Regions from separate parts of the Pseudomonas sp. GQ91 genome, predicted to be linked through region 1. Evidence: predicted binding sites of a transcription regulator. Region 1 holds the regulator's gene; the other holds the start of a gene.

Evidence for each region. The regulator FliA, encoded in region 1, starts transcription of late flagellar genes. The targets are predictions, from matches to a motif close to CTAAAGTTTNNNNNNNNNNNGCCGNTAA.
Region 2: AC6CIA_RS18540 (methyl-accepting chemotaxis protein) is a predicted target of FliA. The motif match lies at 15,918-15,945, and genes of this name have one in related genera.

What each region holds. Positions count from the first base shown of each region.
Region 1 covers NZ_JCAXED010000008.1:89,040-104,000, reverse strand. The annotation lists gene AC6CIA_RS13840 (CheW domain-containing protein) at 1-408, opposite strand, end outside; gene AC6CIA_RS13835 (ParA family protein) at 493-1,281, opposite strand; gene motD (flagellar motor protein MotD) at 1,333-2,220, opposite strand; gene AC6CIA_RS13825 (flagellar motor protein) at 2,236-2,976, opposite strand; gene AC6CIA_RS13820 (protein-glutamate methylesterase/protein-glutamine glutaminase) at 2,976-4,103, opposite strand; gene AC6CIA_RS13815 (chemotaxis protein CheA) at 4,153-6,387, opposite strand; gene AC6CIA_RS13810 (protein phosphatase CheZ) at 6,399-7,187, opposite strand; gene AC6CIA_RS13805 (chemotaxis response regulator CheY) at 7,206-7,580, opposite strand; gene fliA (RNA polymerase sigma factor FliA) at 7,751-8,491, opposite strand; gene fleN (flagellar synthesis regulator FleN) at 8,488-9,321, opposite strand; gene flhF (flagellar biosynthesis GTPase FlhF) at 9,428-10,744, opposite strand; gene flhA (flagellar biosynthesis protein FlhA) at 10,756-12,870, opposite strand; gene AC6CIA_RS13780 (cold-shock protein) at 13,187-13,393, opposite strand; gene AC6CIA_RS13775 (cold-shock protein) at 13,422-13,628, opposite strand; gene flhB (flagellar biosynthesis protein FlhB) at 13,994-14,961, opposite strand, start outside.
Region 2 covers NZ_JCAXED010000012.1:50,277-67,492, forward strand. The annotation lists gene AC6CIA_RS18455 (PhnD/SsuA/transferrin family substrate-binding protein) at 1-287, shown strand, start outside; gene AC6CIA_RS18460 (phosphonate ABC transporter ATP-binding protein) at 289-1,062, shown strand; gene phnE (phosphonate ABC transporter, permease protein PhnE) at 1,055-1,864, shown strand; gene phnA (phosphonoacetate hydrolase) at 1,898-3,148, shown strand; partial or broken gene AC6CIA_RS18475 (transposase domain-containing protein) at 3,331-3,426, opposite strand; gene AC6CIA_RS18480 (zinc-dependent alcohol dehydrogenase family protein) at 3,427-4,437, opposite strand; gene AC6CIA_RS18485 (ArsR/SmtB family transcription factor) at 4,493-4,789, opposite strand; gene AC6CIA_RS18490 (NAD(P)/FAD-dependent oxidoreductase) at 5,026-6,231, opposite strand; gene AC6CIA_RS18495 (RrF2 family transcriptional regulator) at 6,497-7,036, shown strand; gene AC6CIA_RS18500 (protein-glutamate methylesterase/protein-glutamine glutaminase) at 7,234-8,316, opposite strand; gene cheD (chemoreceptor glutamine deamidase CheD) at 8,279-8,812, opposite strand; gene AC6CIA_RS18510 (CheR family methyltransferase) at 8,809-9,618, opposite strand; gene AC6CIA_RS18515 (chemotaxis protein CheW) at 9,628-10,167, opposite strand; gene AC6CIA_RS18520 (methyl-accepting chemotaxis protein) at 10,204-11,859, opposite strand; gene AC6CIA_RS18525 (chemotaxis protein CheA) at 11,889-13,928, opposite strand; gene AC6CIA_RS18530 (STAS domain-containing protein) at 13,969-14,256, opposite strand; gene AC6CIA_RS18535 (response regulator) at 14,280-14,648, opposite strand; gene AC6CIA_RS18540 (methyl-accepting chemotaxis protein) at 14,658-15,872, opposite strand; gene AC6CIA_RS18545 (LysE family translocator) at 16,207-16,836, opposite strand.

The DNA of each region.
Region 1 (14,961 bases):
GTAAATCGATCCGAGGCACACCAGCGGCACTGCCAGGGTCAGCCCGGCCACGTCGAACAGCAGGCATTCGAACGGTTCGGCGGCCCATGCCGGTCGCCCTTCGGTTTCCCCGGGCGGCGGTGGAATGCTTGGCGCCAGATGCACCTCCGCCACCGGCGGCACCAGTACCAGAGGCACTGCCGCTACCGGAACCGGCTCAACCCAGGCATCGCGGGCCTGCTCCTCCAGTACCGCCAATTGAAACTCATCCAGGCTGGCCTCAGGCTCGACGCTGGGCGCAACCATCACCTCATCCAGGACCAGAATCGGTTCGGGCAGCTCGTCCTCGGTCGCCTCCTGCAGCAACGCATCCAGGTAAGACTGCAACGCCAGTTGCGGTGGGCTTTTGGTATCCACAGGACGATTCATCTGTATGCCCACGCGCAAGTCCTGTTACCCCTGTCTTGAGAGGTTATCGGCTCGATGGCCCACTGACTTGAATAAACTCTCATCTCACGCCACCTGCGCTACAAGCTGCTGGGCCAGCAGATGCTTGAGCAATGCCCGATAAGCCAGTACGCCGCGGCTTTTGCCATCGAATTGCGACGGCGTCAGACCGGCGCGGCTGGCATCGCGCAAGCGTGTGTCGACCGGGATGTAGCCTTGCCAGATAGTGTCCGGATAGGCGTCACGCAAAACGCGCAACGTGCCAAGCGAGGCTTGGGTACGGCGATCGAATAAGGTCGGGACAATGCTGAACGGCAGCGCCTGCTTGCGCGAACGGTTGATCATGGCGAGGGTGCTGACCATGCGTTCCAGGCCTTTGACCGCCAGGTGCTCGGTCTGTACCGGGATCACCAGTTGCTGGCTGGCCGCCAAAGCGTTGACCATCAGCACACCAAGCAACGGCGGACTGTCGATGATCGCGTAGTCGAAGTCCTGCCACAGCTGCGCCAGGGTCTTGGCGATCACCAGGCCCAGGCCGCTTTGCCCTGGCGATTGTCGCTCGAGGGTGGCCAAGGCCGTGCTGGAGGGCAGTAACGAAATGCTCTCATTGCTGGTGGACAGCAGCAGTTGCCCCGGCAACCCGTCAGGCACGTTGCCCTTGTGCAGGAACAGGTCGTAGCAACTGTGTTCCAGCGCATCCGGGTCGTAACCGAAATAGCTGGTCATCGAGCCGTGGGGATCGAGGTCGACAATGACCACACGCTTGCCCGCCTCGGCCAGCAAGCCGGCTAAGGCGATGGAAGTGGTGGTCTTGCCGACCCCACCCTTTTGATTGGCAACTGCCCAGACTCTCATTCGGATTGTTCCTCCCGGTGGGCACTGGCTCGACCGAGAAATAGCACGAGGTTATAGAGCCGGTGACGGAGAATTGACGGCGTTCGCACGAACCGGCGGCTTTACGGGCGTCGGTGCAGTTTGTGTGCCAGCCCGCTTCAATGCTGCATCCGGTCGCGCATTGGCGGCCCCGGTGGCGGTCAGGCTGCGGCGCACATCCAGGTTGCGCGAGACCACCAGCACTACCCGGCGATTACGCGCCCGGCCTTCGGCCGTCGCATTATTGGCCACGGGCTGGAATTCGCCGTACCCCACGGACGCCAGGCGCTCGGGGTTGACGCCCTGCATCGCCAACATGCGCACGATGCTCGCCGAGCGCGCCGACGACAACTCCCAGTTGGTGGGGTACAGCGCTGTGTGGATCGGTAGATTATCGGTAAAGCCCTCGACGTGAATCGGGTTGTCGAAGGGTTTCAAGATCGCAGCGACCTTATCGATGATGCTGAATGCCATGTCGCTGGGGAGCGCATCGGCGCTGGCAAACAGCAGGCTGGAGTTGAGTTCGATCTCCACCCACAGCTCATTGCCACGAATCGTCATCTGGTTGGAACTGATCAAGTCGCCAAACGCCGCGCTGATGTCGTCGGCGATACTCTTGAGCGGATCGCTGCCGCCACTGATGCCGGCGTCGGTCTCATCGCTGTCCTTGACCAACGGTTTGGCCGGCGTCACGCTCTTGGGGCGTTCATCGCCAATCGGAATCGGCTTGAGGGCGCGGTCGGAGTCGTTAAACACACCCACCAGCGCCTCGGAAATGACCTTGTACTTGCCTTCGTTGATCGAAGAAATGGAGTACATCACCACGAAAAAAGCGAACAGCAAAGTGATGAAGTCGGCGTAGGACACCAGCCAGCGTTCATGGTTGACGTGCTCTTCAGGTTCGCGGCGACGACGGCTCACAGGCAATACCCCCCATCAATCCATGAAGCCCTGGAGCTTCAATTCGATGGAGCGCGGGTTCTCGCCCTCGGCAATCGACAGAATGCCTTCCAGCAGCATTTCACGATAACGCGACTGGCGTTGGGCAATGGACTTGAGCTTGCTGGCGATCGGCAGCAGCAACAGGTTGGCACTGGCCACGCCATAGATGGTGGCGACGAACGCCACGGCAATGCCGCTGCCCAGTTGCGAAGGATCGGCCAGGTTGCCCATCACGTGGATCAAGCCCATGACCGCACCGATGATGCCGATGGTCGGCGCATAGCCGCCCATGCTTTCAAAGACTTTGGCGGCGTTGATATCGCGACTTTCCTGGGTGTAGAAATCCACCTCCAGGATGCTGCGGATGGCTTCCGGCTCGGCGCCGTCAACCAGCAACTGCAGACCTTTGCGCGCATAGCTGTCGGGCTCCGCATCGGCCACGCCTTCGAGGCCGAGCAGGCCTTCCTTGCGCGCTGTGAGGCTCCAGTTGACCACGCGGTCGACGCCACCGGCCAAATCCACGCGGGGCGGAAAAATGATCCACACCAGAATCTGCATCGCGCGCTTGAACGAACTCAAGGGCGCCTGCAACAGCGCCGCGCCCACCGTACCGCCAATCACGATCAACGCCGCCGGACCGTTGGCCAGGGCACCGAGATGCCCTCCTTCGAGGTAGTTGCCGCCGATAATGGCGACAAACGCCAAGGTGATGCCAATCAGGCTCAACACATCCATCAGAGACAAGCCTCCACCAAGTGCTTGCCAATGTCATCCAGGCTGTAGACGGCATCGGCCAGGTCGGCCTTGACGATGGCCATCGGCATGCCGTAGATCACGCAGCTGGCTTCGTCCTGCGCCCAGATCGCGCTGCCGCCCTGCTTGAGCAGGCGCGCACCTTCACGGCCGTCGGCGCCCATGCCGGTGAGCACCACCGCCAGAACTTTGTCACCGTAGGACTTGGCCGCAGAGCCGAAGGTGATATCCACACAAGGCTTGTAGTTCAGGCGCTCGTCACCCGGCAGGATTTTCACCGCACCGCGGCCGTCGACCATCATCTGCTTGCCGCCTGGTGCCAGCAACGCCAGGCCCGGGCGCAGAATGTCACCGTCTTCGGCTTCCTTGACGCTGATGCGACACAGTTTGTCCAGGCGTTCGGCAAAGGCCTTGGTAAACGCAGCGGGCATATGCTGGATCAACACGATCGGCGCCGGGAAGTTGGCCGGCAGCTGGGTTAACACGCGCTGCAAGGCCACAGGGCCACCCGTCGAGGTGCCGATGGCGACCAGCTTGTAGGCTTTGCGCTTGGGCGAAGCCGCACTCGACACGGGCGTGCGTGCCGGCGCCACGGCTGGACGCGGAGCTGGCGCCGAGACAGGCGCCGGGCGTCCGAAAGTACTGGGCGCCGATGGCGTGGTCACGGGTGCCGGTGTCGGTGCTGGCGCGGCGGCCCTGAAACTGCCGCGATTACTGCGCGAGATGCTATGCACCTTCTCGCAGAGCATCTGCTTGACCTTTTCCGGGTTGCGCGAAATGTCTTCGAAATTCTTCGGCAGGAAGTCCACGGCGCCGGCGTCCAGCGCATCGAGGGTGACTCGGGCGCCTTCGTGCGTCAGCGACGAGAACATCAATACCGGGGTTGGACAGCGTTGCATGATGTGCCGAACGGCGGTGATGCCATCCATCATCGGCATCTCGTAGTCCATGGTGATCACGTCCGGCTTCAGCGCCAGCGCCTGATCAATCGCCTCTTTGCCATTGGTGGCCGTACCGACCACCTGGATGTTGGAATCCGCCGAAAGAATTTCCGAGACGCGGCGGCGGAAGAAGCCCGAATCGTCCACCACCAGAACCTTGACTACCATAACCACTCCGTTAGGCAGGGCGAGGGACTGCCGCCCTGCCCCACCAGAATCAAATACGCCGCGCGGCGTAACGCTTGAGCATGCTCGGAACGTCGAGAATCAGCGCGATTCGACCGTCACCGGTAATGGTCGCACCCGACATGCCCGGGGTTCCCTGCAGCATCTTGCCCAAAGGCTTGATCACGACTTCTTCCTGGCCCACCAGTTGATCGACCACAAAGCCGATGCGCTGGGTGCCCACGGAGAGGATCACCACATGGCCTTCACGCTGCTCCTCATGCTTGGCCGAAGCCACCAGCCAGCGCTTGAGGTAGAACAGTGGCAGCGCCTTGTCGCGCACGATGACCACTTCCTGGCCGTCCACCACGTTGGTGCGCGACAGGTCGAGGTGGAAAATCTCGTTGACGTTGACCAGCGGGAAGGCAAACGCCTGATTACCCAGCATTACCATCAGGGTCGGCATGATCGCCAGGGTCAACGGCACCTTGATGACGATCTTCGAGCCCAGGCCCTTGGTCGAGTAGATGTTGATCGAACCGTTAAGCTGGCTGATCTTGGTCTTCACCACGTCCATGCCGACGCCACGTCCAGACACGTCGGAAATCTCGGTCTTGGTCGAGAAGCCCGGCGCAAAGATCAGGTTGTAGCATTCGGTGTCGGTCAGGCGATCGGCGGCATCCTTGTCCATCACGCCGCGCGTGACCGCGATCCCGCGCAGGATATTTGGGTCCATGCCTTTGCCGTCGTCGGTGATGGACAGCAGGATATGGTCGCCTTCCTGTTCGGCCGCCAGGATCACCTTGCCGCCCCGGGACTTGCCCGCGGCCTCACGTTCTTCCGGGGTTTCCACGCCGTGGTCGACGGCGTTGCGCACCAAGTGGACCAGCGGGTCCGCCAGGGCCTCGACCAGGTTTTTATCGAGGTCGGTCTCTTCGCCGACCAACTCCAGGTTGATCTCTTTCTTCAACTGCCGAGCCAGGTCGCGAACCAGGCGCGGGAAGCGGCCGAAGACTTTCTTGATCGGCTGCATCCGCGTTTTCATCACCGCGGTTTGCAGGTCGGCGGTGACCACGTCAAGGTTCGACACCGCCTTGGACATGGCTTCGTCGCCGCTGTTGAGGCCCAGGCGTACCAGGCGGTTACGCACCAGCACCAGTTCGCCAACCATGTTCATGATGTCGTCCAACCGGGCGGTATCAACGCGTACGGTGGTTTCGGCTTCAGTGGCGGGGGCTTTGTCGCCGGCTGGCGCGGGTGCACGGGCCGGAGCGGGAGCAGGAGCCGGGGCCGATTTTGCGGGCGCGGGCGCCGCAGCCTTGGCGGCAGCGGGTGCTGGCGCGGCGACGGCGGCGGTGGCCTTGGCGGCAGCCGGTGCCGAAGCAGCAGCGGCCGGTGGCACTTCGGAAAACTTGCCCTTGCCGTGCAACTCGTCCAGCAGGGATTCGAATTCGTGATCGCTGATCAGGCCATCAGCGGCCGGTGCGGCAGCAGGCGTCGGTGCAGCAGGTGCAGCGGCCGCGGCGACCGCCGGCAAGGCGTCAGCCGCGAATGAGCCTTTGCCATGCAACTGATCGAGCAGCGCCTCGAATTCATCGTCGGTGATGTCGGTGCTGACGGGGGCTGCGGGCTCGACCGGTGCAGGTGGGGCCGCCACCGTTTCAGGGGCAAACTGGCCTTTACCGTGCAACTGATCGAGCAACGACTCGAACTCGGCGTCGGTGATGTCTTCCGTGCTGGGGGGCGCTGCGGGTGCGGCGGCCTGTGGAGCTTCGGCCTCGGCCTTGACGGTATTGAGGGAGTCCAGCAGTTGCTCGAACTCACTGTCAGTGACATCCACTTCGGGTTCGGCAACCGGCTCCGGCGCCGCCTCGACCACCGGCGCCGCAGTCAGGTCGGCGGGTTCCGCCAGGCGCGCCAGAGCGGCCAGCAGTTCCGGCGTCGCGGCAGTGATCGGTGCGCGTTCACGCACTTCATTGAACATGCCGTTGACCGCATCCAGGGCTTCGAGGATCACGTCCATCAATTCCGAGTCGACGTGTCGCTCACCCTTGCGCAGGATGTCGAACACGTTCTCGGCGATGTGGCAGCATTCCACCAGCTCATGCAGCTGGAGGAAGCCGGCGCCCCCTTTTACAGTGTGAAAACCGCGAAAAATTGCATTGAGCAGGTTCGCATCTTCTGGCCGGCTTTCCAGCTCGACCAGTTGTTCGGACAGTTGCTCTAAAATTTCGCCGGCCTCTACAAGGAAATCCTGAAGGATCTCTTCATCGGCGCCGAAGCTCATGGGTGTGCTCCTTAGAAGCCTAAACTGGATAACAGGTCATCTACATCATCCTGACCTGACACAACGTCTTCACGTTTATCGGCATGAATCTGCGGACCTTCACCCTTGGCGAGATGTTTTTTTGGATCTTTTTCCGAGAGGATCGCTTCACGGTCATGTTCGATGCCGGCAAAACGGTCAACCTGACCGGCCATCAACACCAATTTGAGCAAGTTACTTTCCACTTCTGTGACCAATTGGGTCACGCGCTTGATCACCTGGCCGGTGAGGTCCTGGTAATCCTGGGCCAGCAAAATATCGTTGAGGTTGCCGGAGACCGTACGGTTCTCCTGCTCGCTGCGCGACAGAAAGCCGTCGACCCGACGGGCGAGTTCACGAAACTCCTCGGCCCCCACTTCCCGACGCATGAAGCGCCCCCAGTCAGCGCTCAGCGCCTGGGCCTCGCTGGCCATGCCGTTGACCAGGGGCGTGGCGCTTTCCACCAGGTCCATGGTGCGGTTGGCCGCCGCCTCGGTCAGCCTGACCACATAGGACAGGCGCTCGGTGGCATCGGTGATCTGCGAAATCTCTTCGGCCTGGGGCATGCGCGGGTCAATCTGGAAGTTGACGATTGCACTGTGCAGCTCACGGGTGAGCTTGCCCACTTCCTGATACAGGCCGCGGTCGCGGGTCTGATTGAGCTCATGGATCAACTGCACCGCGTCGCCGAACTTGCCTTTTTCCAGGCATTCGACCAACTGGTGAGCGTGTTTTTTCAGGGTCGATTCAAAATCGTCCTGCGATAGTTCGTTATGCTCCATAGCTCCCCCGTGGCGGCATCAACCGTGGATACGTTCGAAGATCTTTTCGATCTTCTCTTTCAAGGCCAATGCTGTGAATGGCTTGACCACGTAACCATTGACCCCGGCCTGGGCGGCTTCGATGATCTGTTCGCGCTTGGCTTCGGCGGTCACCATCAACACCGGGAGGCCACGCAGTTTTTCATCCGCGCGCACATGGCGCAGCAACTCGATACCGGTCATGCCTGGCATGTTCCAGTCGGTTACCAGAAAGTCGATACTGCCGCTGTTGAGAATCGGAATCGCCGTAAGACCGTCGTCCGCCTCGACCGTGTTAGTGAACCCAAGGTCACGCAACAGGTTTTTTATGATCCGCCGCATCGTTGAGAAGTCATCAACGATGAGGATTTTCATGTTCTTGTCCAATTCGACCTCCAAGCAGTCTTAAACGCGTCCAGCACCTGGCCGCGCCATATCATTCAACAGGCATTACACAAAAAGGACTGCAGGGGTCGCACCACGGGCCGCTCCCGCCCAGGCCAAGCGCCCGGACGGTAACGTTCACAGTGTCCCCACACTGCCTGTCAGCGCGCGCGCCACTCTCCCAAACGCCCCCGCAAACGGGCCGCGCATTGGCTGTGCAATTGGCTGACCCGCGATTCGCTGACACCCAGGACCTCACCGATTTCCTTGAGGTTCAGCTCTTCGTCGTAGTACAGCGCCAACACCAGCCGCTCACGCTCCGGCAGATTGGCGATTGCATCCGCCAACGCACTCTGGAAACGCTCATCTTCCAGATCGCGCGACGGTTCGAGATGACCACTCGCGCCGTCCTCGTGCAGCCCTTCATGCTCGCCATCCTGTAACAGGTCGTCGAAACTGAACAAGCGGCTGCCCAAGGTATCGTTCAAAATCCCGTAGTAATCGTCGAGACTCAATTGGAGTTCGGCCGCAACTTCATGATCTTTAGCGTCACGACCGGTTTTTGCTTCAATTGAGCGAATTGCGTCACTCACCATCCGAGTATTGCGGTGTACCGAACGCGGCGCCCAATCCCCCTTACGCACTTCATCGAGCATTGCGCCACGGATGCGAATCCCCGCATACGTCTCGAAACTCGCGCCTTTGCTCGCGTCGTACTTGGTCGACACCTCGAGCAGGCCGATCATGCCCGCCTGGATCAGGTCTTCGACCTGGACGCTGGCGGGCAGGCGTGCCAGCAGGTGATAGGCAATGCGCTTGACCAGAGGCGCATAGCGCTCGATCAACTCGCCCTGACTGTCACGTGCCGAATTCTTGTAAAGGTTGTAGCCGCTTGATGTCATAGCACCGGTCCTGCGCTCGTCTGATGCACCAATCGCTCGACGAAAAACTCCAGATGCCCCCGAGGATTGGCGGGCAGTGGCCAGGTATCGACCTTCTGGGCGATAGCCTTGAACGCCAACGCGCATTTGGAACGAGGGAACGCTTCATAGACTGCACGCTGCTTTTGCACAGCCTTGCGCACACACTCGTCATAGGGCACTGCGCCGACGTATTGTAAGGCGACATCGAGGAAACGATCCGTGACCTTGGTCAACTTGGCGAACAGGTTGCGCCCTTCTTGCGGGCTCTGGGCCATGTTCGCCAAGACCCGGAAACGGTTCATGCCGTAGTCACGGTTGAGCAGCTTGATCAGTGCATAAGCGTCGGTGATCGAGGTCGGCTCGTCGCACACCACCAGCAACACTTCCTGGGCTGCACGCACGAAGCTGACCACCGACTCGCCGATCCCGGCGGCGGTGTCGATCACCAGTACGTCGAGATTGTCGCCGATATCACTGAAGGCCTGGATCAGGCCGGCATGCTGCGCCGGACTCAGATGAACCATGCTCTGGGTGCCCGAGGCGGCCGGTACGATGCGAATCCCGCCAGGCCCCTGCAACAGCACATCGCGCAGCTCACAGCGGCCCTCAATGACATCAGCCAGGGTATGTTTGGGCGTCAGTCCCAGCAGAACGTCGACGTTCGCCAGCCCCAGGTCGGCATCCAGCAGCATGACGCGGCGGCCAAGCTCTGCCAGGGCCAGGGACAAATTCACTGACACGTTAGTCTTGCCGACGCCACCTTTGCCGCCGGTCACCGCGATCACCTGTACGGGATGCATGCTGCCCATGTGCTTTCTTTACCTTGTCTTGCTTAGACGCAGGCTACATAAGGTGGTCGCGCTAACCGCTTGCTGACCATCGATGTAGGTACATTTCACTATGTTCATATAGCCCTCAGCCGACCCGTTTGGCCGGACTGTGGTAGAGGTCAGCGAACATGTCGGCCATCGCTTCCTCGCTCGGTTCTTCCTGCATTTGCACGCTGACGGCCCGGCTGACCAACTGATGGCGGCGCGGCAGATGCAAATCATCTGGAATCCGCGGCCCGTCGGTCAGGTAGGCGACCGGCAATGCATGACTGATGGCCAGGCTCAACACTTCGCCAAGACTAGCTGTTTCATCGAGTTTAGTCAGAATGCAGCCCGCCAGCCCACAACGTTTGTAGCTGTGGTAGGCAGCAGTCAGAACCTGTTTTTGGCTGGTGGTTGCAAGGACCAGGTAATTTCTTGACTTGATTCCGCGCCCGGCCAGGCTTTCCAGCTGCATGCGCAAGGCCGGATCGCTGGCTTGCAGGCCGGCCGTATCGATCAACACGACGCGCTTGCGCAGCAGCGGATCAAGTGCGTTGGCCAGCGATTGGCCCGGATCGACATGGGTCACGGGCACATTGAGGATGCGTCCCAGGGTCTTGAGCTGCTCCTGGGCGCCAATCCGATAGCTGTCCATGCTCACCAGCGCGATGTTGTGCGCGCCGTACTTGAGCACATAACGCGCTGCCAGTTTGGCCAGCGTGGTGGTCTTGCCCATGCCGGCAGGACCCACCATGGCAATCACGCCACCCTCTTCCAGGGGTTCGATTTCCGGAGTGACGATCATCCGCGCCAGATGCGCCAGGAGCATGCGCCAGGCCTGGCGAGGCTCTTCAATGCCGGTGGTGAGTTCCAGCAGGTCGCGGGACAACGGGCCGGACAGGCCAATGCGTTGCAGGCGACGCCAGAGGTTGGCTTGTTGCGGCTTGCTGCCCTGCAACTGGTTCCAGGCCAGGGAGCCCAACTGGACTTCCAGCAGCTCGCGCAGGCCATTGAGCTCAAAGCGCATCGAGTCGAAAACCCGCTGGTCGACCGCGGCTGCCGGCGCTGGCGCCGCAGGACGTGGCGGCTCGACAAAAGTCGGTTCCACCAACGGCTCGGCCGCGGTCAGTGGCAAACCGGCGAACAATTGGCGATTGGTGGTCGCATCGCTGTCGCCGCGCATGCTCAACTCGGCCTGGGCCGAGACAATACGCGAGGCCGTCTTGCGCAGCTCGTCTTCCAGCTCCATGTTCGGCACACGCGGCGTCAGCGCCGAGGGTGTGTAATCCAGGGCAGCCGTCAGCTCGACACCGCCGGCAATACGCCGGTTACCGATAATCGCAGCATCGGCGCCCAGCTCATCACGAACCAGTTTCATGGCCTGACGCATATCGGCGGCGAAAAAACGCTTCACTTGCATAACCCACTACCTCAGCCGTTGGGCCCTACTGTCGCGACGATAGTCACTTGCTTATTGTCAGGAATTTCCTGGTAAGCCAAAACGTGCAAATTCGGTACTGCCAGACGTCCAAACCGCGACAACATCGCCCGAACCGGGCCGGCCACCAGCAAAATCACCGGTTGGCCCTGCATTTCCTGGCGCTGCGCGGCGTCAATTAACGAACGCTGCAGTTTTTCAGCCATGCTTGGCTCCAGCAGAACGCCCTCTTCCTGGCCTTGTCCTGCCTTCTGAATACTATTGAGCAATATTTGTTCCAACCTTGGTTCCAAGGTGATCACAGGCAGCTCGGAGTCAAGCCCTACAATGCTTTGGACGATGGCACGCGACAATCCGACGCGCACCGCGGCCACCAGAGCGGCGGTATCTTGACTCTTGGCGGCGTTGTTGGCGATAGCTTCGGCAATGCTGCGAATGTCCCTTACCGGCACCTGCTCGGCCAGCAACGCTTGCAGCACTTTGAGCAACTGCGACAACGACAACACGCCCGGCACCAGCTCTTCGGCGAGTTTTGGCGAAGCCTTGGCCAGCAATTGCATGAGTTGCTGGACTTCTTCGTGACCAATCAGCTCGTGGGAGTGTTTGTAGAGAATCTGGTTGAGGTGAGTCGCGACCACCGTACTGGCGTCCACCACGGTGTAACCCAACGACTGCGCCTGGCTGCGCTGGCTGACTTCGATCCACACCGCCTCCAGGCCAAAAGCCGGATCTTTGGCGGTAATGCCACTGAGGCTGCCAAACACCTGGCCGGGGTTGATCGCCAGCTCGCGGTCCGGATAGATCTCCGCTTCCGCCAGGGTCACGCCCATCAAGGTCAGGCGGTACGCGCTGGGAGCCAGGTCAAGGTTGTCGCGAATGTGTACGGTGGGCATCAGAAAGCCCAGGTCCTGGGACAGCTTCTTGCGCACACCCTTGATCCGCGCCAGCAATTGGCCGCCCTGGTTACGGTCTACCAGGGGAATCAGGCGATAGCCCACTTCCAGGCCGATCATGTCGATCGGAGTGACATCATCCCAGCCAAGCTCCTTGGTTTCCTGGGCACGGGCCGGCGACGGCAGCAATTCCTGCTGGCGCTCCACTTCCTGCAAGGCCTGGACCTTGACCGCGTTCTGCTTTTTCCAGAACAGATACGCACCGCCCGCCGCCAACGCCGCCATGGTCAGGAACGACACGTGGGGCATGCCCGGCACAATGCCCATGATCGCCATGATGCCGGCGGCCACGGCCAGGGCCTTGGGCGAGGAAAACATCTGACGGTTGATCTGCTTGCCCATGTCCTCGGAGCCGGACGCACGGGTCACCATGATCGCCGCGGCGGTGGACAACAGCAGTGATGGCAATTGCGCCACCAAACCGTCACCGATGGTCAGCAAGGCGTACACCTTGCCCGCGTCGCCGAAAGTCATGCCGTGCTGGAAGATACCGACCGCAATACCGCCAATCAGGTTGATAAACAGAATCAGCAGGCCGGCAATCGCATCGCCGCGCACGAATTTGCTGGCACCGTCCATGGAACCGTAGAACTCGGCCTCCTGGGCCACTTCGGTCCGACGTGCCTTGGCTTGGTTCTGGTCGATCAGCCCGGCGTTGAGGTCGGCGTCGATCGCCATTTGCTTGCCGGGCATCGCGTCAAGGGTGAAACGCGCGCTCACCTCGGAAATACGCCCGGCGCCCTTGGTGACCACCACGAAGTTGATGATCATCAGGATCGCGAACACCACGACACCAACCACGTAGTTACCGCCGATCACCACCTCGCCAAACGCCTGGATCACCTTACCCGCCGCGGCGTGACCGTCCTGGCCGTTGAGCATCACCACCCGCGTGGACGCCACGTTAAGGGCCAGGCGCAACAGCGTGGCAACCAGCAAGATGGTCGGGAACACCGCAAAATCCAGAGGCCGCAGGGCGTAGACACACACCAGCAGCACCACGATGGACAGGGCAATGTTGAAGGTAAAAAACACGTCCAGCAGAAACGGCGGAATCGGCAACATCATCATTGCCAGCATGACCAACAGCAACAGCGGCACGCCCAGATTGCCTCGCGAGAGGTCAGCCACGGAGCCACGGGCAGTGCTGAGCATTTGAGAACGATCCACCGGTATTCCTCGTTTCCTTGAAGCAAACTTTTGACGCCGTATGGCGACCTGGAGGCGCTATTGCAAGAAGCCGTCCAACTTTGCTTGGGGATTTCGGAAACGTTGTGCGGGGCCGGGAAAGGGCCTTGGCAGGGTGCCCTCCGGCCTATGACCAATGTGCAGATGGCGCATTCAGCGTCAGGCAATCAATCAAATTTTCACAGTTGATGGATGATCGGATGCTGGTGAATGTGGAATAGCCGATGGGATCCCATCACAAGCCAGGCATCCGAAGATCGCTCGCTCCAATGCGCCGAATCAATCACGGGACAGGCCGAACCTGATCTGCCTGGGGGCCTTTGGCCCCTTGGACAACCACATACTGCACCCTTTGATTCTCATCAAGTGATTTGAAACCTTCGACTTGAATACTCGAGAAGTGAACAAACACATCAGCGCCTCCGTCGTCTGGCGTAATGAACCCAATGCCTTTTTCCGCGTGGAACCACTTGACCGTACCCGTTTCCATTGTCGCTCTCCTTCACCTGAAGACCTGCTCAGGCTTCATTGATCGATTTGACGCCTGACGCATAAATGCCATCAGGTCGATGGATCATTTGAAATCGCACTTCCAGGTCGACTGAAAGCCGGATCCCCTGCGAGCCGTGGAGATCGACCCGCACCTCCTTTGCCTCTTCATCCAGCGCAATCAAGCCAACGCCGGTGGTCTGGTCATACGATTTGACCCGGCCTCTGAACAGCATACTGAGCCCCCTCCTTGCTTCGCGCTGCGCAGCGCGTGAGGTAATAGAACCGCGAGAACGTGTGGCTGGCTACTGTCAAAGTTGACAGGTAGCGCGGACTTCAAGAGCCAAGGCAGACAGGCAAAGCTGTCACTTTCTATGGGTAGGCGGCGTTGCGAGGGCGAGACCTTGGTAAAAAGCGGGCTTTCTGTGGCGAGGGGGCTTGTCCCCCGTTGGGCTGCGCAGCAGCCCCAAAAAAGCCTCCGCGGTCCTTCAGTCCAAACTGGGGGTAACAGGTTTGGGGGCTGCTGCGCAGCCCAACGGGGGACAAGCCCCCTCGCCACAACAAGCCCCCCCCTCGCCACAACACGCCCCCTCGCCACAGGTCAGTCGTCGCGGCGCAGGTCGGGCGGGATGGGCAGGTCTTTGAGCGGGTCGGGGCGTTTGCCTTTGCCGGCGCGGTATTGGCGGATCTGATAGACGTAGGCCAGGACCTGGGCCACGGCCAGGTAAAGTCCGGCGGGAATCTCCTGGTCGAGCTCGGTGGAGTAGAAGATCGAGCGCGCCAGCGCCGGCGATTCCAGTAGCAGGATGTCGTGGGCCTGGGCGATTTCGCGGATTTTCAATGCCGTAAAGTCGCTGCCCTTGGCCAGCAGCATCGGTGCCCCGCCCTTCTCCGGATCGTACTTGAGCGCCACCGCATAGTGGGTCGGGTTGGTGATGATCACGTCGGCGTCCGGGACCGAAGCCATCATCTTGCGTTGGGACATTTCGCGCTGCAATTGACGAATGCGCTGTTTGACCTCGGGCCGACCTTCCTGGTCCTTGTGTTCGTCACGCACTTCCTGCTTGGTCATCAGCAGTTTCTTGTGGCTTTCCCAGAGCTGAATCGGGGCATCCACCGCCGCGATCAGGATCAGCCCGCAAGCCATCCACAACGCGCTCCACCCCACCAATTGCACACTGTGGATGATCGCCGACTCCAGAGGCTCGTGGGCGATGCGCTGCAAATCGTCAATGTCGGCGCGCAACACCGCCAATGCCACGAACAAAATGATGAAGAACTTTGCCAGAGCTTTAAGCAGCTCCACCAAGGCCTTGGTGGAAAACATCCGCTTGATCCCTGCCCCAGGGTTCATTCGGCTGAATTTAGGCGCCATGCTACCGGCGGCGAACAACCAGCCGCCAAGGGAGATCGGTCCGATCAACGCGGCCAGAAGCAAGGTGATCAGTACCGGTTGCGAGGCCAGGATGGCGATTTTTCCTGAATGCAGCAGGTAAATCCCCATGGCGCGCGGATCCAGCAACACTTCCCGTGGCAGGGAGAAGTTATGCTTCATCAGCTCCATCAGGT
Region 2 (17,216 bases), on a different contig from region 1:
AAGACCAACGTAATGCCTTTCGGGTACTGGCACGCGGCGGTGATTTGCCGAGCGATCTGCTGATGGCTGGTGAGCATGTCCCCGCCGAAACGATTGCGGGTCTACGCAAGGCGATCGTGGATAACTCGGCAGCGCTGATCAACAGCATCAGCCAAGGTCCGGAGCAAGTGAAACGTTATCAGGGCATGCGCTTTCTCTCCGCTATCGCCGACAAGGACTACAACGTGGTGCGCTCGATGTATCGCACTGTGGGGTATCCGGAATTTTCTGACTTCATAGGTGAGTGACATGAATGCCTCGGCACATCCGAACATTTTGAACTCCGCATTGCGGGTACGTGGCCTGAGCAAGCAGTTTGAAGGCGCTCCCACACCCGTGTGGTCCAACGTTTCCTTCGATGTTCCCCGAGGTCAGCGGGTCGCCATCGTGGGCGGAAACGGCGCTGGCAAAAGCACCCTGTTACGTTGCTGCATGCGGCTCGTAGAACCAGACAGCGGCAGCGTCGAATTCGCTGGGCAGAGCGTCACTGGCCTGAGCCTGAGGCCGCTAGCCAAAGCCCGCGCGCAGGTGGGCTTTGTGTTTCAAAAACACAATCTGGTCAGCCGCCTTTCGGTGTTGACAAATGTGCTGCACGGCGCAATGGCCTACTCGCGGACGCCGCGTTTGTGGTTCCACTCCATCGCCACTCGCGAACACCGCGACTACGCCATGCATTGTCTGGAGCAAGTTCATCTCGGGCACTTGAGTGGCCGCTATGCCGGGGAACTGTCGGGCGGGCAGTCACAACGAGTGGCCATTGCTCGCGTATTGATGCAAAAGCCGAAAATGATCTTTGCCGACGAGCCTGTCGCCAGCCTCGACCCACAAGCGGGAGAGGACGTCATGCAGGTGTTCTCGGAGTTAGTGCGCAGCCAGAACCTGACCTTGGTATTCGTCACCCATCACTTGGAGCACGCCTTGCACTACGCCGACCGCGTACTAGGACTGCGCGACAGCAAGCTGCATCTGGACGCAGTGAGCCAGCAGTTAAGCGTTCAGCAATTGCGAGGCATGTATGAGTGAGAAACCCACGGCCAGCCTGCCATCCCGTTTCGAGCGACCCTCACTGTTTTCAGCTTTGCTGTTCGCGGGTTTTATCGCCTTGTTCTGTTGGTCAGTCTCGGCCGCGGGCCTGTCGTTGCCACAACTGCTCAGCGGTTTACCGAACATGGCGAAGATTGCCGGAGAAATGGTGCCACCCGCCACCGACCGCATCAGTCCAATGCTGGTGGCAGTGCTGGTCACCTTCCAGATGGCGTTGGTCGGTACTGTACTTGGCGTGCTGATCAGCCTGCCCCTGGCGGTGCTGATGGCGCGCAATTACACCCCGCATCCGTTGGTGCGCTCCTTCGTTCGCAGCGTGGTGAGCTTTATCCGAACCGTTCCGGATTTGGCGTGGGCACTGTTTTTCGTTGCTTCCGTGGGCCTGGGCACCTTTGCCGGCACGCTGACCCTGGTAATGGACACTGTGGGCTTTTGCGCGCGCTTTTTTGCCGAGGCCATTGAGGAGGTGGATGACGGGGCGCCCGAAGCATTGACCGCCATCGGCGCGCCGCGCGCCTCGATAGTGGTCTGCGCTGCGCTGCCGATGGCAATGCCGAGCCTGATCAATACCAGCCTGTTCGCCCTTGAAAAATCCGTGCGGGCCTCCGTCGTACTGGGCCTGGTAGGCGCCGGCGGCATTGGTGCGGAACTCGCTACAGCCATGGAAATGTTCCGCTTCGACCAAGCCGCCACCATCATTCTGCTGGTGTTCCTGCTGGTTCTGACGGTGGAAAAACTCTCGTCCCACGCGCGCGTAGCGCTACTCAAAAAACGACGCTAAACGCCTCATTCGAATTATTCAAAAGGAGTCATCATGAACAGCACTATCTCCATCAATGGGAAATCCTACCGTCAACCTGAACGCCCCGTCGTAGTGGTGTGCATTGATGGAGGAGACCCGGAGTATCTTCACCAGTTTCTGGCAGAGGGGACGGTACCCAATATCCAGCGGTTTGTTGAAGAGGGTTACTCCACGGTAGCCATGGGTTCGATGCCTTCGTTCACTTGCCCAAACAACATGTCGATCATTACTGGAACGCCTACGGCCAAGCACGGCATATCCGGCAATTACTACCTGGATACCAACACCTGGCAACCGGTCGTCATGACGGGCCCTGAACTGCTGCGCGGCGAAACGATTCTGGCCGGATTTGCCGACTCAGGTGCCAAGGTGGTGAGCATTACTGCCAAGGACAAACTGCGCCGCCAACTGGGCAAAGGTCTGGATGTCAGCCAGGGTCATGTGTCGTTCTCATCGGAGTTCGCCGACCGTTGTACGCTTGCGGAAAACGGCATTGAAAACGTATTGGAGTATGTCGGCATGCCCAAGCCTGACATGTACTCAATGGAGCTTTCGCTATTCGTATTGGAAGCGGGGATCAAGTTGCTGCAGGACCGCCGCCCGAACCTGATGTATCTCTCACTGACAGACTTCGTTCAACACAAGTGGGCACCCGATCAGGACCAGGCTCGGCAGTTCTACCAAGCATTGGACGAGGCCTTCGGCCGGCTGGTAAACGAAGACATTGTGTTGGGACTGATTGCCGATCACGGCATGAGTGACAAAAGCGACGAAGGCGGTGAACCGAATGTAATCTGGCTACAAGATATTCTCGATGCAGAATTTGGAGCAGGCGAAACCACAGTGATCTGTCCCATCACCGATGCATTTGTTGCCCACCACGGTGCACTTGGCGGGTTTGTGCGGGTTTGGACACGAGGCAATGTCAGCGTTCAAGCGGTCATTGATCGAGTAGCGGCGATCGACGGGGTTGATCTCTCCTTGGATAAGAAAACCGCATGCCGACTGTTCGAACTGCCGGAAGATCGCGAGGCAGATGTGGTAGTGGTGTCGAGAAAAGATGTCTGCATCGGCAGCTCTGCCAAGCTGCATGACCTCGAGGGCTTGAAAGGCAACCGCCTACGAACTCACGGCGGCGTCTCAGAAACGCGGGTTCCATTCATTCTGAATCGACCATTGAATGCAGAATACCGTCAGCAAGTCGCTTGCAGCGAAATCAAGAGCTACCAAATCTTCGACTTTGCTATTAATGGCACGCAGTAATCCCTGCGGATTGCGCGGTGTGTCAATTAGCTTGATGACACACCTTACTCCCGCTTTAAAACGCCTGAGCCGCACGTGAACGTCCGCTTTTGGCCGAGAAACGATGTGGCTGAGAGTCCGCTTCTGGCCGATTTCTGCCTGTGGTGGCCGGCTGAGAACGACCCATTGCTGCCGGTTGCGACAGGCAGCAATGGGCCAATCTCTCTCGTCCGCTGCGTCGGCAGCCGTGTCAGCACATCTTTGAGATAGGCATACGCATCATGCCCATTCACGCGTGCTTAGATATCCAGGCAAATTTTGCCGAAATGCTGGTTGGTTTCCTGATACTTGAACGCTTCGACAATCTCGTCCAAAGGGAAATGACGATCAATAATCGGGCGCATGCCATTAGCATTGATGGCTCGGATCATGTCCTGCTGCTGGCTACGGCTACCCACCAATACACCCTGCAGACGCACTTGCTTGATCAGTGCCGGTACAAAATTCATTGCACCGCTTACGCCACTCAATATCCCGATGACGGAGATGTGACCAGCAACCCGAATTGCACTCATCGATTGCTCAAGCGTCGCTGGGCCGCCGACTTCGATGATGTGGTCAACACCACGGCCGCCCGTTAGCGCGCGTGCAGTTTCGCCCCAGTTGAGGTCTTTGCGGTAATTGATCACATGATCAGCGCCTAGCGCTTTCAGGCGTTCAAGTTTTTCGTCGCTTGAAGAGGTCGCGATGACGGTAGCACCGGCCATCTTAGCGAACTGCAGGGCGAAAATTGAAACGCCACCCGTGCCTTGGACGAGCACGGTGTCGCCCGGCTTGAGTGAGTCATCGGCCATCAGGGCGCGCCATGCAGTAAGACCGGCGGTGGTAAGCGTCGACGCTTCAGCATGGCTGTAGCCAGTAGGCGAGAGGGTGAACGACGTGGCGTTGGCCGTCACTTGCTCACGAGCGTAGCCGTCAATGCCATCACCTGGCACGCTGACAAAGCCTTCAACCAGTGGCACACCGTTGATCCATTCCGGGAAGAAGGTGCTGACGACCGAGTCACCCACCTTGAATTCAGTGACATCTGGGCCGACAGCAATGACTTCACCTGCACCATCGGCCATGGGGATGCGTTTTTCGCTAGGGCCCCACATACCGCTGACCACCGCGAAGTCGTGGTAGTTGAGCGAGTTGGCGTGAAGGCGTACGGTGATTTCGCCACGCGCTGCGGCTCGGACTTCGCTGCTGCCAACCACAACCTTTTCATAGCCGCCACCGGGTTGAACGAAGATAGTTTTACTGCTCATAGGGGTTTCCTTATGTTTTCTAATTACGCGAAATAACGAAATGAAAGTTTAAAAATTACAATTCGATGCTCAGCCTAGCCGCAAAGTCATCAATCGCCTGCTCATTGCGCCGGTAGTAAGTCCACTTTCCGATGCGGGTGGTCAGCACGAAGCCTGCACGTTGCAAGATAGCCAAATGTGCAGACGCGGTAGAAGGTGAAAGCCCGGCCTTGTGCTGCAAATGGGTGACGCACACGCCTATCGCAGGATCGCCATGATCCTGAGGGGGGAAATTACTGAGTGGGTCTTTGAGCCACTCCATCATTTGCATGCGAGTGTCATTGCCCAGGGCTTTGAGCTGTTCGAGTATCATGGTCGGCAATACTACGCTTTTTCACGAAATGTTCAATAAGTAATCTATTGCCCTGCGCAACCGTTGCTTATTGCCGAAGCGGCCGGCCCCAAGGGGCCAGCAAAGAGTTCATACTCAAGCCTCCACCGGTTGGTGTGGTATTCGAATCGACAGCTGGGTGCGAGGGCTAGCTTAAAGCCACCATCCATTGCGGCTTCTGGGCTGCTAGCCTCCGTTCATTGTTGGCGCCCTGATGCTCATGCCACGACTGGAATCAGCGGATCCGCTGCGGCCAGCGCGATGGCTTTGTCGGCGATGGGCGGATAGATCCATTGTGTATTGATCTGAGTCTTGAGCTGCTTGCCTTCCTCGCGAACGAACTTGACCTGGCGGTCCCAGCCTTCGGTGAATACGGCGCCCCAAGAGCCAAGGTCCAGGCAGGTCACATACTTGGCCTGGCTGTACGGGATGGGCGCTACATCGAGTAGCTGGGCCGCGGCGTTATTGCCTGCCGAGCGGCCCAAGGCGATGGCGTGCTGGCAGGTCATCAGAGCGTGATTTCCCCATTCGTCACATGCGGCAAATGCCGTATCTCCGGTGGCAAATACGGCCGATTGCCCGAGCACTCGCAAGTTCCCATCGACATGAAGGCGGCCCAGGCCGTCGCGTTCGGCAGCCACCTGGGTAGTCAACTCACTGGCTCTTACGCCCGCTGTCCAGACGACCGTGTTGGCTTCGATCCGTTGTCCGTCGGCCAAGGTCACGCCCAGCGAGTCAACCGCTACCACCGAGGCGCCAAGGCACCAATGCACGCCCAGTTCCGCCGTGGCTTCGGCGATCACCGGTGCCATCGCGACACCCATCGAAGCACCGATCGCTTGAGCACGATCAACAATGATCACTCGCGGCTGGCTGTGCTCGCCTAGTACGCTTTTCAACCGCGCGGGCATTTCGCACGCCGTTTCGATGCCGGTGAATCCGCCCCCGGCGATCACCACCGTCTTACGCGCCAGGGAAGCCGGCAGCGTGGCCAAGTGTTCGAGATGGCTTTCCAAGCGTCGGGCTTCATCGATCGAGTCGACATTGAACGCATGGTCTGCCAGGCCGTCGATCGCTGGTAAAGCGACTCTGCTGCCAGCCGCCAAGACCAGCGCGGTGTAAGGCAACTCACCGGCTGTACCCGACGCATCCAGGTAGCTGACGGTTTGACCCTGGGTGTCGATGCGCTGCGCCACGCCTCTGATGAATTCCACCCCCGTGGCCTGAAACAGTTCTGTCAAAGGGGCGCGCATCTTGTCCGGGCGCGGTTCGTAGAAACGTGGCCTTACCTGCAACTCGGCTATTGGCGCGAGCACTTGCACGACGATGTCTTCCCGGCCGTGCTGGCTTAGCAGGCGCATGGCGCTCAAGGCGCTCCAGAGGCCGCCGAAGCCGGCGCCGATAATCAGAATGGTCTTTTTCATTTGCAATTTCTCAAGGTTGGAGAGGTGATGGATGAGTTATGAAGCACGCCTCACAACTACGACTATAATGGTCGTAGTTTATGGCTGGCAAGCGTGCGAACCGAGAAAAACTCTGAATACCCAGTTGATTCTTAAGTAAATCTATGTAAATCAGATAGATAAGAACCTATGAATAGTCCCTTGGAATGTAGGGGGGTAGCGATTTTCTTGCACGTTCTGGCATGCCCTGATAGCTTCTTAGGGGAATAAAACAGTCGGAGTTGGCATGGCTTTCTACAGCGCGGGGGTGGAGTACGGCATTCACTGCCTGCTATTTTTGGTCGATGGCCTGGGTGATAGCCGCGAGGCCAGCGTGCGAGACCTGGCTGATCTGCAAGGAGTGCCGCAGGATTACCTCGCGAAGATATTTACCAAGCTCGCCAAGGCCGGACTGGTGACCGCCACCGAGGGTGTCCGGGGCGGTTTCAAATTGGCCAAGCACTCGCAGGACATTTCGATGCTGGACATCGTGCTGGCCATTGATGGCCGCAAATCCATGTTCGAATGTAGAGAAATACGTGGTCGCTGTGCGTTATTCGAAGGCGATGCACCGCCATGGGCGAGGGAAGGAACCTGCGCTGTCCATGGTGCGATGATTGCCGCACAGAAACGGATGGAGGAGGTGTTGAGCCAACAAACCATTCTCGATCTTGCGCTCAAGTTTGGGCGTAAAGCGCCTGCCGAGTTTTCCAGCGATGTGAACGGCTGGATGGAAAGCCGGCGGGGTGGTCGTGGGACGGTGCCGCTGGTGGATGTAACCGATTGATCAACCAAATGTGTTAACTGTCTCCCTCTTTCTTGATGGGGTAAGTCATGGTTGGCAGGTGCTTCTAACGTCATAGGGCAGTAACGTTGCGGTTTCATATTAATCGGCAGGCCCGGCTCTCCGGTGCGGGTGGCTACTCGGTCTATAGCGATAGTCTGCTTCTGACCGGAAACATCTCCCCAGGCCAGAGCCCAACTTCACTTATACAAAATCGCCTGATGAATATCCTCCAACGCCATGATGCGCTGGGCGGCGTTGAGCTTGATGGCTTCCTTGGGCATGCCGAACACCACGCAACTGGCCTCGTCCTGGGCCACCGTGGCGGCTCCGGCCTCGAGCATTTCTTTTAGTCCGCGTGCGCCGTCGTCGCCCATGCCGGTCATGATGATGCCGGTGGCATTCTTGCCGGCGAACCTGGCGACCGAGCGAAACAGCACATCCACTGAAGGCCGATGTCGGTTGACCAGCGGCCCGTCGATCACCTGGGCGTGATAATAGGCGCCACTGCGGGTGACCATCAGGTGCTTGCCGCCAGGGGCGATCAGGGCCAGGCCGGGGAGGATGCGGTCGTTGTTGCGCGCCTCGCGCACTTCGATCTGGCAGACGCTGTTGAGGCGCTCGGCGAAGGAGGCGGTGAATTTCTCGGGCATGTGCTGCACGATCACCATGCCTGGGCACACCCGCGGCAGTGCCGTCAGCACCGCCTCCAGCGCCTGGGTGCCGCCGGTGGAAGTGCCGATGGCGACGATACGTTCAGTGGTCTGCGCCATGGCATGGCCATTGGCGGCGGGCAGGATCGCATCCGCACTGAGCTTGCCGGCCGGGGCAAGTGTTGGCGTCGGCCTGACGCTGCGCTTGCCCAGGTTCCTGACGTTGGAGTTGGCCGCGGCGCGGATCGATGCGACCAGTTCGGCGGCTGATTCGATCAGGAAACTCTTCAGCCCGGTCGTGGGTTTGGTGATAATTTCCACTGCGCCCGCCGACAGCGCCTGCAAGGAAGTTTCCGCGCCTTTCTGGGTCAGCGAGGAACAGATCACCACCGGCGTCGGCCGCTCGCTCATGATCTTTTTGAGAAAGGTGATGCCGTCCATGCGCGGCATTTCCACGTCCAGCACAATCACATCCGGCCATTCCCGGGCGAGTTTGTCCATGGCGAAAATCGGGTCGGAGGCGGCGCCCATGACGTGGATATCCGGCGTGTCGCTTAAAATCGCCAGCAGCACCTGGCGCACCACGGCCGAATCATCGACCAGCAGCACACTGATTTTTTTGGTAGGCATCTTGGTTAAGTGTTCCCATTGGTTGGTGCCGAACCCAGACGTTGCCGTTCCACAGGTCGAACATGATTGTGCGGTAACCGGTACTGCCCATGTCCTGGGCGGTCAGGTGCAGTTGATGCTGCTCGGCCAGGGCCAGCGCCGCGCGGATATTCAGGCTGGCCACGTCCTGCGCCGGCAGGTGGCGCTGCTGCTCGGGGAACATCTGACCGCCGCCGAACAGCTTGACCTGATACTCCTGCGCCCGCGTGCCATTGGCGTGGGCGTGGTGCAGCAGCAATTCGAGCGCCTCGTCGGCGTATTTGCCGTCCAGCGGTTGGTCCTTGCGCGAGCGTGCCGGCAGCATGAAGTGACACATGCCGCCGATTCGCCGTTGCGGGTGCCAAAAGGTGATTGCCACGCAGGAACCGAGCAAGGTGCGCAGGCGCGTAGGCCGCGTTGCAAAGCTGACCTGGCCAGGTGCCAAGATCACTTCGGTCGCACCGACAGGCTTGTTCATGGCTTGCGGTAAATCGACGGCGCCACCAGCTTCAAGGTGTCATTGACACCGTTGAGGCTTTCCGAGTGACTGATGATGAAGTAGCCGCCTGGCTTGAGCAGCGGCAGCAGACGCGCCACCACCTGGCTTTTGGTCTGCTGGTCGAAATAGATCATCACGTTGCGCAGGAAGATCACCTCGAATTCCCCGAGGCCGGGCAGCGGTTCGTTGAGGTTGACCTGGACAAAGTTGACTCGGTTGCGCAGGGTCTTGTCGATCAGGAAGGTGCCCTCCTGGCGGCCGATGCCCTTGAGGCAATACTTGGTCAACAGCGGCTGGGGCAGCGTCGCGGCGCGCTCCATGGAGTAATGGCCGTTGCGCGCCTTGGCCAGCACTTGGGTGCTGATGTCCGAGCCGATCACTTCCCAGGGTGTGGTGCCCAGGGTCTCGGCCAGGGTCATCGCCAGGCTGTAGGGCTCTTCACCCGAGGAGCTGGCCGCGCTCCACACGCGAAACACCTTGCCCGGCGCGGCCTTGGGCAGCACCTGCTGACGTAGGAAGTCGAAGTGCTTGGGCTCGCGAAAAAAGTAGGTTTCGTTGGTGGTCAGCAAGTCCAGCGCGACTTGCAGCTCGCCCTTGCGCTGATCGCTCATGATCAGCTTGAAGTACTCACCATAGCTCTGCAGCTCATAGTGCTTGAGGCGCTTGAACAGGCGCCCGGCCACCAGGGCTTTCTTGGCGGGAGACAGGTTGATGCCTGCCGCGCGGTACAGCCAGGCCTGGAACTGACCGAATTCACGATCGTCGATGGAGGTGGTGTCGGGCATGATCGGGCCTCAACGCGGGTCGAAGTCGAGGGCCTGCGCCTGGCCGTTCTCGGCGAGGCTGGACATCTCGTCGATGGACAGCACCTTGTCCACTTCCAATACGATCACGAACTTGCCGTCGACCTTGGCCATGCCACTGATGAAATCGGCGCGAATCCGCGCGCCGAAGCTGGGCGGCGGCTCGATCTGCGCGGTCGGGATCTCCTGCACGGCGGAAACAGTATCGACGAGCAGCCCGATGTCCTGGGATTGGCCATCTTCAATACTGGCTTCGATGATGATCACGCAGGAGCGTCGGGTGATCGCCGAGTTGGCCCGCCCAAAGCGCGCCGACAGGTCGACCACCGGCACCACCGCGCCGCGCAGGTTGATCACTCCGCGCACGAAGGCTGGCATCATCGGCACCACGGTCAGGCTGCCGTATTCGATAATTTCCTTGATCCCCAGAATGCCGATGGCGAACATTTCGCCGCCGAGCATGAAGGTCAGGTATTGCGCATCCTCATCTACTGCAACTGCGGTATGACGAGTAGTCATCACTGCGCCCATGTCATTCTCCCTGTAAGCCCGCATCGATTCTTGCGATCAGAAACGGGTGAATTCCGATTCGTCCGGGGTGCTGGCCGTAGTGTAGGCAAAGGCCTTGCGCGGTGCCTGTTGTACCGGGCGTGGCGCCTGGCGGCTGGGCTTGCCGGGGGTGTCCACGTTGCTGCCTTCAGGGGCGGCCTTGGACGTTGAATCGAGCACGAAGAAGCTCATCGCCTGTTGCAGTTGCTCGGCCTGGCCGCTCATTTCTTCCGCGGTGGCCGCCAGTTCCTCGCTGCTCGACGCGTTCTGCTGGGTGACTTGGTTGAGCTGGGTCATCGCCGTGTTGATCTGCGCGACACCCGCCGCCTGTTCTTCGGATGCGGCGCTGATTTCCTGCACCAGGTCGGAGGTCTTGTTGATCGACGGGACCATTTCGTCAAGCAACTTGCCGGCTTTCTCGGCCATGTCCACGCTGCTGGAGGACAGTTCGCCGATTTCCTGGGCGGCTACCTGGCTGCGCTCGGCCAGCTTGCGCACTTCGGCGGCCACCACCGCGAAACCCTTGCCGTGCTCGCCGGCCCGAGCGGCCTCGATGGCGGCATTGAGGGCGAGCAGATTGGTCTGGTAGGCGATGTCATCGATGATGCTGATGCGCTGGGCGATTTTCTTCATCGCCACCACCGTCTGCTGTACCGATTCGCCACCGTCGGTGGCTTCCTTGGCGGCCTTGCTGGCCATGCCATCGGTGACCTTGGCGTTTTCGGTGTTCTGGTTGATGCTGGCGCTCATCTGTTCGACCGAGGCACTCGTTTCCTCGACGCTGGCCGCCTGTTCACTGGTGGCTTGGCTCATCGATTGCGCGGTGGCGCTGACTTGCTCGGAGGCGCTGGCCAGGTTATCGGCGGCATTGCGCACTTCGCCGATGATATGCGCCAGCTTGCCGACCATGTTGCGCATGGCGTTGAGCACCATGCCGGTCTCGTCTTTTGCGCCAGGCTCGATGTGGGCGTTGAGGTTGCCTTCGGCCAATTGTTCGGCGGCGGTCGCGGCTTGCCTCAGCGGACGGGAAATGATCCGTGCGATGAACACCGCCAGGCCCAGGCCGATCAACAGCGCAGCGACCAGCACCGCGATGATCGACAGGCGTGCGCTTTCGTACAGCGCCGTGCCCTTGTCACCGGCGACGGTAGCGCCGGCGTCATTGAGTTCGACCATTTTCTGCAGGTGGCTGGTCACCTCATCGAAATGCACCTTGGACTCACCCCTGAGCAAGCCGCGTGCCTGGGCATCCTGGTTCTGCCGGGAAAATTCGAACAACGCCTTGCTGCTCGCCAGGTAGGCGGTCCAGGCGCTGTTCATACTGGCCAGGAGCTGGCGATCTTGATCATTCGACAGCAACTGCTCGTAGGTGCCCATGCGGGTTTCGAACTGCTGGCGCGCCTCGGCGGCTTCCCGCTCGGCCTGCTCCTTTTCCTCCACGACCTCGGTGCTGATGTGGTTGTTTTCTTTCAAGCGATAGTTGGCGGCAAAAAAGCGCATGCCCGCCGCCGCGCGCATTGAGGGCATCCAGTTGCCCTTGATGTCCTGGGCCGCCTGGTTCACGGCGCCAAGCTGGAGGACGGCGAACACCCCCATCACCGCTGTGAGTGCCAGGACCACCAGGAATGAGCTGATCAACTTGGTGGAAATCTTCAGATCGTAGAACCATTTCATCGGGGAACCTCCATGGAATTGCAAATGCGTCAGCGAACGACGACCGGTGGCGACTGAGGTGCCTGGGGCGTGCGGGCTTCCAGTTGTACGAGTTGGTTGAGCAGTGCCGGTACATCCAGGATCAACGCCACCGCGCCACTGCCCAATATGGTCGAGCCGCTGATCCCGCGCAGTGCGCCGAACAGCTTGCCCAGGGGTTTGATCACGGTCTGGAACTCGCCGAGCAGGTCATCCACCACCAGCCCGGCCTTGTGCTCGGCGTAACGCACCACCACCACATTCTGGCGGCGAGCGGCCGGACCTTCGTGGCTGAAGTGGTCGCGCAAGTCCACCAGCGGCAACACCTCGCCACGCAGGTCTGCATAACCCTGGTCGCGGCTGGACTGGCGCTGGTGTTCATCCAGCTCGATACATTCCTGGACCATGTCCAGCGGGATCACGTAGGTGGATTGGTCGACGCCGACCAGGAAGCCATTGATGATCGCCAGGGTCAGCGGCAAGCGAATGCGCACCACGGTGCCCTGGCCGGGCCGGCTGTCCAGGTCGACGGTGCCGCGCAACAGGGTGATATTGCGCTTGACCACATCCATGCCCACGCCACGCCCGGACAGATTGGTCACCGCCTCGGCGGTAGAGAAACCTGCTTCGAAGATCAGGTTGTAGATCTCCTGATCGGTGAGCACCGCACCGCTGGCGACCAGCCCGCGTTCCTGGGCCTTTTCCAGGATGCGTTCGCGGTTGAGCCCGGCGCCGTCGTCGGCGATTTCGATGACGATGCTCCCCGAGTCGTGGTAGGCATTGAGACTCAGATGGCCCTTGGTCGGCTTGCCAGCCGCACGCCGGACATCGGCGCTTTCGATACCGTGGTCCATGGCGTTGCGCAGCAGGTGCATCAGCGGGTCGCCGATCTTCTCGACAACGGTCTTGTCCAGTTCGGTTTCCGCGCCGTTGATGATCAGTTCGATGTCCTTGCCGAGTTCCTGGCTGACATCACGCACTACGCGGCGGAAACGGTTGAACGTGTCGCCGATGGGGATCATGCGCAGGTGCAGGGCGCCATCGAGAATCTCTTCCACCAGCCCCGAAACCATCGAAGTGGCCTCTTGCAGTGGGTCGTTGTTACAGGAGCGGGCCAGCAGGCTCGCGCCGGCGCTGGCGATGACCAGTTCGCCGACCAGGTTGATCAACTCGTCGAGCTTGTCGGCGTTGACCCGCACGTAATTGCCATCCCGGGCTTTCGGCTCGCTGGTCGCTGGCAGGCGCTGCGGCGAGGTCGTCATGGGGCCTTGCTCGGTCTGCGTGACCAGCTCGGTACCTGGGGTGGCGATGCTGTCGGACGCTTCGTCGACTGCACTGATGTGCACTTCACAGTCGTCGCGCACGAAGTCAAACACTTCGTTGAGGGTGGCGTGGCTGGCCGTCGAGCGCAGGTCGATCTCGAACCCCAGGTAGCAGCTTTCCGGGTCCCAGCTGTCCATGGCCGGGATGCTGTCGGTCAGGGTGCTGACCTGCACCATCTGCCCCAAGGTATCGAGGTAGCGCAGGAACGACAGCGGGTCCATGCCATTACGAAACACGTCCACGCCGAAGCGCAGGGAAATGTGCCACAGCACTTCGGCGGCCGTGTCTGCAGCGGCTGCGACGGTTTCGACGCTTTGAGCGGGGGCGCCGGGCGCCTGATAGGCACTCAACGCCTCGCTCAATGCCGCCTCTCGTTCCAAGGCCGCGGGCTGGAGCGTCTCGCCCCGGTGGGCGACGACCTCGATCAGCTCGAGCATATGATCGCCGCACTTGAGCAACACTGCGATCAGCGGGGCATCCACGGCCACGCTGCCGTCGCGCAGCCGGTCGAGTACGTCCTCTACAATATGTGTAAAGTTCACGATAGGCCCCAGGCCGAACAGGCCGGCGGAGCCCTTGATGGTGTGCGCGGCGCGGAAAATCGCGCCGATGGCATCCTGGTCGGCGGGCTCGCTTTCCAGTTGCAGCAGGGATTGCTCCATGGCCTGCAACAGTTCGCGTGCCTCGACGATGAATGTCTGCTGTGCCTGATCGAGATTGATGCTCACTTGGACTTTCCTTGTCGATCAATGAACGAGGACGCGCTGACTACACGGCGGCGCTGCCACACAATTGGAGTACCTGCGTAACCGCCTGGCTCTGGCCGGTCACGCTCAACGCTGTACCGGCGACGCCGGCTTCACGCTGGATGACCGCGAGCAACTGCAGGCCGGCGCCATCCATTTCTGTGACCTGGGACAGGTCCAGCTCCAGGCGTGGCGCCGCGCCAATCCGCGGCAGCAGCGCGCCCGCCAGTTCTGCCACGGTGTAGATCGTGAGTTCGCCGTCAATGCCCACGCGGGCGGTGTCGTCAAGTGTTTCACGGGTGATCGGCATGGGAGCCTCCCTGGCGCCGGGTGTCACGGCAGGATCAGTTTTGATACCGCTGCCAGCATCTGCGCCGGCTGGAACGGCTTGACCACCCACGCCTTGGCGCCGGCGGCCTGGCCTTCGGCCTTCTTCGATTCCTGGGACTCGGTGGTAAGCATGATGATCGGGGTGAACTTGTAGTTGGCCAGCTTCTTGACCTCCTTGACGAAGGTGATGCCGTCCATGTTGGGCATGTTCACGTCGCTGATGATCAGGTGCACCTTCTGCCCGGTGAGCTTGCCCAAGGCATCCCGGCCGTCGCTGGCCTCGATCACGTCGTAACCGGCGCTTTTCAAGGCAATGCCGACCACTTGCCGCACGCTGCTGGAGTCGTCGACCACTAATACACTCTTCGCCATGATGTGCTCCTAAAAGAAGGTGATGTCTTGAGAATTCTGCTGCACGGCTGCTTTTCCATGATGGGTGCGCCGTTGCTCGTCGGTGGCGTAGGTGGCTTCCATGCGCTCCAGCCACTGCCGGGCATCGACGCCCACCGCCTGGTCCGGGGCCTGGCGGGCCTGCAATAGGTGGTCATGCAAGGCGTGCATGTTGTCGCGCACGTGGCTGAGGATCTGGCTGACCCGATCCTGGAATTGCAGGTTGACCAGCACCTCGGTCATCTCGTCACGAATGCCGTAGCTTTCCTGCTTGAGCAGGTCGGCGGATTCGGCCAGGCGCCCGGTGATGTTCTGGAAACGCTCGAGCACCAATTGAATACTGTTTTCGGACGCGGCCACCGACTGGCTGTCCTGGTCGGCGCTGCTGGACGCGGCCTGCACCAGTTCGGTAATGGCGTTATTGATGATGTCGACCTTGGCCGACATCTGCTGGCCGGTTTCGCTGGATTTGCTCGACAGGCTGCGCACCGCATCGGCCACCACCGCGAAGCCGCGACCGGCTTCACCGGCACGCGCCGCCTCGATGGCCGCGTTGAGTGCGAGCAGGTTGGTTTGCGCGGCAATCGCCGCCACGTCGGCGGCCATGGTGCGCAGTTCGCCGGTATAGGCAGTGAGGCTGCGCACTTGGACCAGGGTCTGGTCACGGCTGGTTTGAGTGGCCTTGAGTGAGTTGATCACCTGGCTCAGCTCGCTGTCACTGCGCGCCAGTACCTTCAGTGCGCCGTCGGCCGCCTGTCCATCCAGTTCACCGGCAGCATGCTGCGATGCCTGGACCGTTTCCTGCAATCGCGTGGCGATCCCGGTAAAACGGTTGGCCAGGCTCACAATCGCTTCTTCGGTCTGCTGGCGCGAGCTTTCTACCTGCTTGGCCCAGATCGGCATGGCACCCAGCAACACCTCATCGAGCTGCGCCCGCGAGGCCATGCCGTTGTGCGCCGCGTCTGCCTCTGACTGATCCGCCAGCGTCCCAGCAGTGGCTCGCAGCAGCGCGTCACGCTGCGACCGCGTGCTCCAGACGCAGGCGCCGAGACCGATCAGCACCAGCACCGCGCAGGCCGCCAGGTTGGACAGGGAGGTTGACTGCAGGAGTATCCACATGACGGCGGGCACGACCGGGATGAAACCGAACCAACGAAAACGCGGAGGACCGGGAAGGGGAGTGCGGCTGGATTGGCGCGGGATCATGGGTTCGGTCCTTGAACGTTGTTGCGGATATAAATGACATAGGGGTTATCTGCCCTGTGCGCCGCAACTTTAGACCCTCCTGGATACCTTCCGTCTGGTTATGACCAATAGGTTACCGATCAGGGCGTTACGGTCGCCCTAACCGTTGAGACTGAGGTGCAAATGCTGACGCCAGCCACTCAAACTCCTCGGGATCAGCTCGAGAGGGGGGATACCGCCCGATCTGGTTAGCGTCGGTGACGGGTTAAAACGTGACCTTGGGACGGCGCGGAACCTGACATCGGCGCACGTTGGGGACCCGGCGCGATGTTGCGTCCAGAAAGGCCTGGAGCCTTTAAACCGGCCGGCTGAGCAACAACAAACGTGCTGCCAGAACGGTCATTACCGCAGCGAAGCAATAAGAACCCAGGCGTTTGTGGATCGAGCCTTTGCGAAGGCTCGCATGCAGCCGTCCGGCGCAAAATCCGAGCAGGGAATGAAAGACCAAGGCGATCAGCGCAAGCAGCAAACCCAAGAACATCAATTGCAACGTGACGCTGCTGGTGCCGACGCTGACGAATTGCGGTAGGAACACCATGAAGAACAACAGCGCCTTGGGGTTTAACAGGCTGTTGAGCGTGGCCCGGATCAAGATCTTCCGCAATGAGGCCTGCGTAGGCTGAGTCTCAGTATCCGAAGGGGGCGTCCTCAATGCTTGCCAGGCCAGCCACATCAGATAACAAGCGCCTGCCCACCGCAGCACGTCGAACGCCGGTGCCCAACTCATCACCAATGCCCCTAAACCCGCGCTAACCATGACGGTCATCAGAACATCGGCCAGGGTTATTCCCAGCGCCGCCGCGAGACCGGCGCGCCAGCCGTGCGCGACGGCGTGGCTGGTGACGATAGCCATGTTAGGGCCTGGCACAATCAGCAGCAGCAAGGCGGCAACGATGAAAAGATAGAGATTAGTGCTGTCCGGCATGGCGCAATACTTCCTTGGATGAAAAGTAATGCTAACCGGGAATGTTCAGGTAGAAGCAGATACAGCGAGGACGGATTTGGCCGCAACAGTCTGGTGTAGAGAGGCAAATTGACAGTTGTTAAGGTTGACGGGCATTGGGCGACTCGTAATGGAGATCCCTTTGACGCTTGGTAATCATGCGGGGTGGTCCAAAGGACCTATCCCGCAAGCCTCACCCACACGATCTGTGTACCGGAAAAGGCCGGCGAAGAAGCGCTTTACTTCATCTGCCGTGTGCGCTTCCAGAGACTGCCCGTCATGCACGGTTTTCCAGTCCAGGTGCGAGATCAGCTTGTCCCTTGCATGAGTAGCGTGCGCTGCAACACGGCTTTGCCAGGGGA